Linked DNA regions of Streptacidiphilus rugosus AM-16. The protein of the gene in region 1 binds, or shares a complex with, the protein of each later gene. Links are inferred from orthologs where the notes say so. Each region holds a gene or a part of one and is shown in the gene's direction. Other genes may lie near its edges. The genes, in order: dnaN and BS83_RS06600.

Region 1 (3,151 bases):
GGTGACCGAGCTCACCAACCGCATCAAGAGCTGACGCGGCGGGTCCGCGAGCGGACCGCTGCCGTGCGATGGGGCGCCCTCCGGGGCGCCCCATCGTCGTTTCCCCGGTCCCGCGGACGGCGTCGCCCACAGCCATGGGGACTTTGCTCCGTCCACACCCTGGGGAGAAGGGAGTTATCCAGAATCGGTCCACAGGACGGCCGGCTCTGGGAGGATCGTCCCAGCTCAACCCCCTGTGGACTTGTGGGAAGCGGTCGTCCACAGGCTGTGGAGAACTGAAGCCGCGTCAACCGCCCGCCCGAGTTATCCACGCGCTGTCCCCAGGGTCGGGGCGGTTATCCCCAGGAATGGCCGGGTTCTCCACACGGACGTCCACAGAACGGCAACATCACGAGGCATTTCACCGGGACGAGGGAAATGGGTTCCGTGATGTTGCCACAGGGGCTGTGGGTAACCGGGGGAAAAGCTGGGGACGGAGCGGTGGACAACCTGGGGACAACCCAACTTCCCTGTGCACAGGGGGTGCTGAATCCACAGAGCGCGTAGTTTTTCCACCGCGGCCGTCCCCAGCCGGTGTGGACAGAAAAGCGGCTCCGACCAGGGCGGAATGGGGTTATCCACGGTTTCCACAAGGCCTACTACTACTACCCACCATAGATAGCTCGGTCTTGATCCAAAAGGAGGTGGGGGCCAGATCTGTGGAGAACGCCTGACCCGACACGCGTTCGATCCCACTTCGGCCCATCTGCCTCAGGTGTCCGTGGTATGCGTCAGACTGTTCCTCGGCAACCAGGGCGCAGAAGCGTCCTACCCACATCAGGAGGCGGTTACCGGTGAAGTTCCGGGTCGAGCGTGACGTCCTCGCGGAGGCCGTGGCCTGGGCCGCGCGCAGTCTCCCTGCCAGGCCCCCGGTGCCGGTCCTCGCCGGGCTGCTGCTGACGGCCGAGAGCCAGGACGACACCGGCAAGCTGAGCCTGTCCGGATTCGACTACGAGGTCTCCGCGCGGGTCGAGGCGGAGGCGGACGTGGAGGAGGCGGGCACCGTCCTGGTCTCCGGTCGCCTGCTGGCCGACATCTCGCGCTCGCTTCCCAACAGGCCTGTGGAGATCTCCACCGACGGCGTGCGGGTGCTCGTCGTCTGCGGCAGCTCGCGATTCACACTCCCCACGCTTCCTGTGGACGAGTACCCCGCGCTGCCGGTGATGCCGACGGTCTCGGGCACGATCCCCGGCGACGCCTTCGCCGCCGCGGTCGCCCAGGTCGCCGTCGCCGCCGGTCGCGACGACACGCTCCCGGTGCTCACCGGCGTCCGGGTCGAGATCGAGGACGACCGGGTTACCCTGGCCGCCACCGACCGCTACCGCTTCGCCGTCCGCGACCTGCTGTGGAAGCCGGAGCAGCCCGGCCTGTCGGCCGTGGCCCTGGTGCCCGCGAAGACCCTCCTGGACACGGCGAAGTCGCTGAGCGCGGGCGACAACGTCTCCATCGCGCTCGCCGGCAGCGGCAAGGGCGAGGGCCTGATCGGCTTCGAGGGCGCCGGGCGCCGGACGACCACGCGCCTCCTGGAGGGCGAGTTCCCGAAGTTCCGGGCGCTCTTCCCGACGGAGTTCTCCGCGGTCGGCACAGTGGGCACCCAGAGCTTTGTGGACGCCGTCAAGCGCGTCTCCCTGGTCGCCGAGCGGAACACCCCGGTGCGGCTCAGCTTCGAGCAGGGCGTGCTGACCCTGGAGGCCGGCTCCGGCGACGACGCGCAGGCGTCCGAGCGGCTGGACGCCGACCTGGAGGGCGACGACATCTCGATCGCCTTCAACCCGGCCTACCTGCTGGACGGCCTCTCGGCCATCGACTCCCCGGTGGCGCAGCTCAGCTTCACCACGGCGACGAAGCCCGCGCTGCTCAGCGGCAAGGCCTCGCAGGAGTCCGAGGCGGACGAGGCGTACAAGTACCTGATCATGCCGGTCCGCCTCTCGGGCTGACAGCACCGTCGGAGGCGCGAGGACTGCCTGTTCGGGGACTGGCCACTCGGGTGGCTTGTCGCGCAGTTCCTCGCGCCCCTGAGGTGGTGCGAACGGCTCTCGGAGCTAGGCTCAATCTTTGGCGGCAACGGGGCCGCGGACAGTCACCACGGAACAAAGGACTAGTCATGCAGCTCGGACTCATCGGTCTCGGCAAGATGGGCGGCAACATGCGCGAGCGCATCCGCCGCGCGGGCCACACCGTTGTCGGCTACGACCGCGACCCCGCCCTGTCCGACGTCACGAGCCTGAAGGAGCTGGTCGGCTCGCTGGCCGCGCCGCGCGTGGTGTGGGTCATGGTCCCCGCCGGCGGTCCGACCCAGTCCACCGTGGACGAGCTGGCCGAGCTGCTGGAGCCGGGCGACATCGTCGTCGACGGCGGCAACTCGCGTTGGACCGACGACGAGAAGCACGCGGCCGACCTCGCGCAGAAGGGCATCGGCTTCGTCGACTGCGGCGTCTCCGGCGGCGTCTGGGGCCTGCAGAACGGCTACGCCCTGATGTACGGCGGCTCCGTCGAGGACGTCGCGAAGGTCAAGCCGATCTTCGACGCGCTCAAGCCCGAGGGCGACTTCGGCTCGGTCCACGCGGGCAAGGTCGGCGCCGGCCACTTCGCGAAGATGGTCCACAACGGCATCGAGTACGCCATGATGCAGGCCTACGCCGAGGGCTGGGAGCTGCTGGAGGCCGTGGACAGCGTCACCGACGTCCGCGAGATCTTCCGCTCCTGGAAGGAGGGCACGGTCATCCGCTCCTGGCTGCTGGACCTGGCCGTGGACGCCCTCGACAAGGACGAGCACCTGGGCAAGCTGAAGGGCTACGCCGCGGACTCGGGCGAGGGCCGCTGGACGGTGGAGGCCGCGATCGACCACGCGGTGCCGCTGCCCGCGATCACCGCCTCGCTCTTCGCGCGGTTCGCCTCGCGTCAGGACGACTCCCCGCAGATGAAGATGATCGCCGCGCTCCGCAACGAGTTCGGCGGCCACGCGGTCGAGAGCAAGTAGCCCACGCAGCTCAAGTCGTTACTGTTCCAACAGAGTTATCCACAACCTGCGAAGGAAGCTGTGCACGTCGCGCATCTCTCGCTGGCCGACTTCCGCTGTTACGCCCGGGTCGAGGTTCCGCTCGACCCGGGC
Region 2 (3,265 bases), 280 kb from region 1 along the record:
GCTCCCGAACCCGAGCGATGAGTCCCGAAAAGTCTTCTACGGCTCCAGCCCACTGGCCGTGCCGCCCGTCCTGGTCTGCCATGCCCCGAAACGTAGCGCTGCCCACTGACAGTCAGACGAAAATGCAGAAGGCCCGCACTGGTTTCCCGGTGCGGGCCTTCTACCTGCGGAGGATACGAGATTCGAACTCGTGAGGGGTTGTCCCCAACACGCTTTCCAAGCGTGCGCCCTAGGCCACTAGGCGAATCCTCCGTGGGAGAGCTTACTAGATGTTTGGGGGTGCTCGTGCACACGGTCGACGCAGGTCGGGGGCGGGCGGGTGATCGGGGGGAGGGGCGGTGAGAAGTGGGGCCGGGATCCGGTAGTGTGGGCGTCAGCCCCTCGTGTGGCGCTATCTCGCTGAACCCCCCCAGGGCCGGAAGGCAGCAAGGGTAGGTGAGCTCTGGCGGGTGCACGGGGGGTCCTTGCGTTGTAAGGCCACCGCATTGTCGGTGGGGACCGTTAGGGTCGGTGACGTGTCGCTCGCTCTCTATCGCCGCTATCGCCCCGAGACCTTCGCCGAGGTCATCGGGCAGGAGCACGTCACCGGGCCGCTGCAGCAGGCGCTGCGGAACAACCGGGTCAATCACGCCTACCTGTTCAGCGGGCCGCGCGGCTGCGGCAAGACGACGAGTGCGCGCATCCTGGCCCGCTGCCTGAACTGCGAGCAGGGCCCGACGCCGACACCCTGCGGGGAGTGCCGGTCCTGTCTGGACCTGGCCCGCGGAGGCCCCGGGTCCATCGATGTGATCGAGATCGACGCCGCCTCGCACGGTGGCGTCGACGACACGCGCGACCTGCGGGAGAAGGCGTTCTTCGCGCCCGCCTCCAGCCGCTACAAGATCTACATCATCGACGAGGCCCACATGGTCTCGACGGCCGGCTTCAACGCCCTGCTCAAGGTCGTCGAGGAGCCGCCGGAGCATCTCAAGTTCATCTTCGCCACGACCGAGCCCGAGAAGGTCATCGGCACGATCCGCTCGCGGACGCACCACTACCCCTTCCGGCTGGTGCCGCCCGGCGTCCTGCGCGACTACCTCGCCGAGGTCTGCGGGCACGAGAGCATCCAGGTCGAGGACTCCGTCTATCCGCTGGTCGTCCGCGCGGGCGCGGGGTCCGTGCGTGACTCGATGTCGGTGATGGACCAGCTGCTCGCCGGCGCCGACGCCGGCGGTGTGACGTACGCCATGGCCACGGCCCTGCTCGGCTACACCGACGCCACCCTTCTTGACGAGATCGTCGATGCCTTCGCCACCCAGGACGGCTCGACGGTCTTCGGGATCGTCGACCGGGTCATCGAGGGGGGTCACGACCCGCGGCGCTTCGTCGCCGACCTGCTGGAGCGGCTGCGGGATCTGGTGATCCTCGCCGCCGTCCCCGACGCGGGCGAGAAGGGCCTGATCGACGCCCCGGCGGACCGGGTCGCGCTGATGGACCAGCAGGCGCAGCGCTTCGGCGCCGCCGAGCTGAGCCGCGCGGCCGACATCGTCAACACCGGCCTCACCGAGATGCGCGGCGCGACCTCCCCCCGTCTGCAGCTGGAGCTGATCTGCGCCCGGGTCATGCTGCCCGCCGCCTTCTCCGACGAGACCTCGCTGCAGGCGCGACTGGAGAAGCTGGAGCGTCGCGGCCTGGTCGGCGGCGCGGTGGCGGGAGGCGCCCCGGTGTTCGCCGCCGCGCCGGCCCCGGAGTCGACGCCGATCGCCGCAGCGCCCGCGATGCCCGCGCCGACGCCCGTGCAGCCCGCCGCTGCGGTGCCACCGGCCGCCCCGGTGGCGTCGGCGGCGGCCACCGGACGAGCGCCCGGCGCGTGGCCGGTGGCGCCGAGCTTCGGCCAGCAGCCCCCGGCGCGGCCGGAGCCGCAGGCGGCGCCCGCCCCCACACCCACGCCCGCCCAACCGCAGGCTCCCGCGCCGGCCGCCGCCGAGTCCGGCGGCGCAGGCGCGGGGGGAGTGAGCGCGGCGCAGGTGCGCCAGGTGTGGCCGCAGATCCTCGACGCGGTCAAGGGCCGCCGCCGGGTCACCTGGATGCTGCTGCAGCAGGCCCAGGTCGCCGGCTTCGACAACGGCGCGCTGCAGCTCGGTTTCGAGCACGCGGGGACGCGCGACGGCTTCGTCAACGGCGGCCACGACGAGATCCTGCGGCAGGCGCTGCAGGAGGCGCTCGGGGTCTCCTGGAAGGTGGAGTGCCTGATCGGCCCGGCCGGAGGCGCCGCCGGGCGGTCCTCCGCGCCGGCGCGGCCGCAGGCCGCGCCCGCCCAGACTCCCGCGCCGTTCCAGGCCCCGGCCGCGCCGCCGGCGTTCCAGCCGACGCCTGCGCCGGCGCCCGCCCCGCCCAGACGCCGCCGCCCGCGCAGCCGGCGTCCCCGCCGCCCGCTCCCTCCGCCTACGAGGGCCCGGACGACGACGACATGCCGCCGCCCCCCTTCGATCCGGAGGAGGACATCCCCGAGCAGGACATCGCCTCCGTCTCGGGCCACGATCTGATCATCCGCGAGCTCGGGGCCACGGTGATCGAGGAGATGACCAAGGACAGGGACCGGTAGGTCCGGTCGCATCGGGTCCAGCACGCGGCGACGGGCGGCTGCGGCATCCGGCGGCAGACGGCTGCGAGCCCGGTCAACCGGCTTCGTCCGCGACTGACGCCGATCCGACGCACCGACCACGTAGGCTCACCCTGGAGCGGTCCCGCTCCCCCGAGTCCGACCGACAGGCACGACAGGAGCGCCCATGTTCCCCGGTGGTGGCCAGCCCGACATGCAGGCCCTGCTCCAGCAGGCACAGCAGATGCAGCAGCAGCTCGCCCAGGCACAGGCCGAGCTCGCCGCGGCCGTCGTCGACGGCTCCGCCGGCGGTGGCCTGGTCAAGGCGACGGTCAGCGGTGCGGGTGAGCTCAAGGCCCTGGTGATCGACCCCAAGGCGGTCGACCCTGAGGACACGGAGACCTTGGCCGATCTGGTCCTCGCCGCCGTGAGGGACGCCACGGCCGCCGCGCAGCGCCTGGCGGCCGAGCGGCTCGGCCCGCTGGCCCAGGGCCTGGGCGGCGGTGGCGGCATCCCCGGTCTGCCCTTCTGACGCCACCGCGCGGCGGGTGCACCGGGCACCCGGAAGTGGTCGTGTCGTAGAGCTGTGACGCGCACCCCGACCGGAGGATGATGGGCCCCGAAAAGGCAGAAACCCGGCACAGCCGGCAGAGCATCCGAGCGGGCGGCGAGAACGACCGCCCG

The links.
Region 2: the proteins of dnaN (region 1) and BS83_RS06600 are in contact, whole or in part, in a cryo-EM structure (PDB 8GIZ), measured with the Escherichia coli proteins. The link is inferred for Streptacidiphilus rugosus AM-16 from one-to-one orthologs.

The regions. Positions count from the first base shown.
Region 1 is NZ_JQMJ01000003.1:420,059-423,209, reverse strand. What follows is about bases 65-2,904. They hold dnaN (DNA polymerase III subunit beta), read left to right. Parts: upstream 65-833; coding sequence 834-1,976; downstream 1,977-2,904. Other genes in these bases: gnd (phosphogluconate dehydrogenase (NAD(+)-dependent, decarboxylating)), read left to right, coding at 2,144-2,904. Also shown: chromosomal replication initiator protein DnaA, read left to right, coding at 1-34; more of gnd, read left to right, coding at 2,905-3,019; DNA replication/repair protein RecF, read left to right, coding at 3,080-3,151. UniProt on the Escherichia coli protein: Confers DNA tethering and processivity to DNA polymerases and other proteins. Acts as a clamp, forming a ring around DNA (a reaction catalyzed by the clamp-loading complex) which diffuses in an ATP-independent manner freely and bidirectionally along dsDNA.
Region 2 is NZ_JQMJ01000003.1:695,997-699,261, reverse strand. Bases 67-3,020 are described here. They hold BS83_RS06600 (DNA polymerase III subunit gamma and tau), read left to right. Parts: upstream 67-515; coding sequence 516-2,525; downstream 2,526-3,020. Other genes in these bases: BS83_RS06595 (YbaB/EbfC family nucleoid-associated protein), read left to right, coding at 2,769-3,020; BS83_RS06610 (SMI1/KNR4 family protein), read right to left, coding at 67-82. Also shown: more of BS83_RS06610, read right to left, coding at 1-66; more of BS83_RS06595, read left to right, coding at 3,021-3,113. UniProt on the Escherichia coli protein: Part of the beta sliding clamp loading complex, which hydrolyzes ATP to load the beta clamp onto primed DNA to form the DNA replication pre-initiation complex.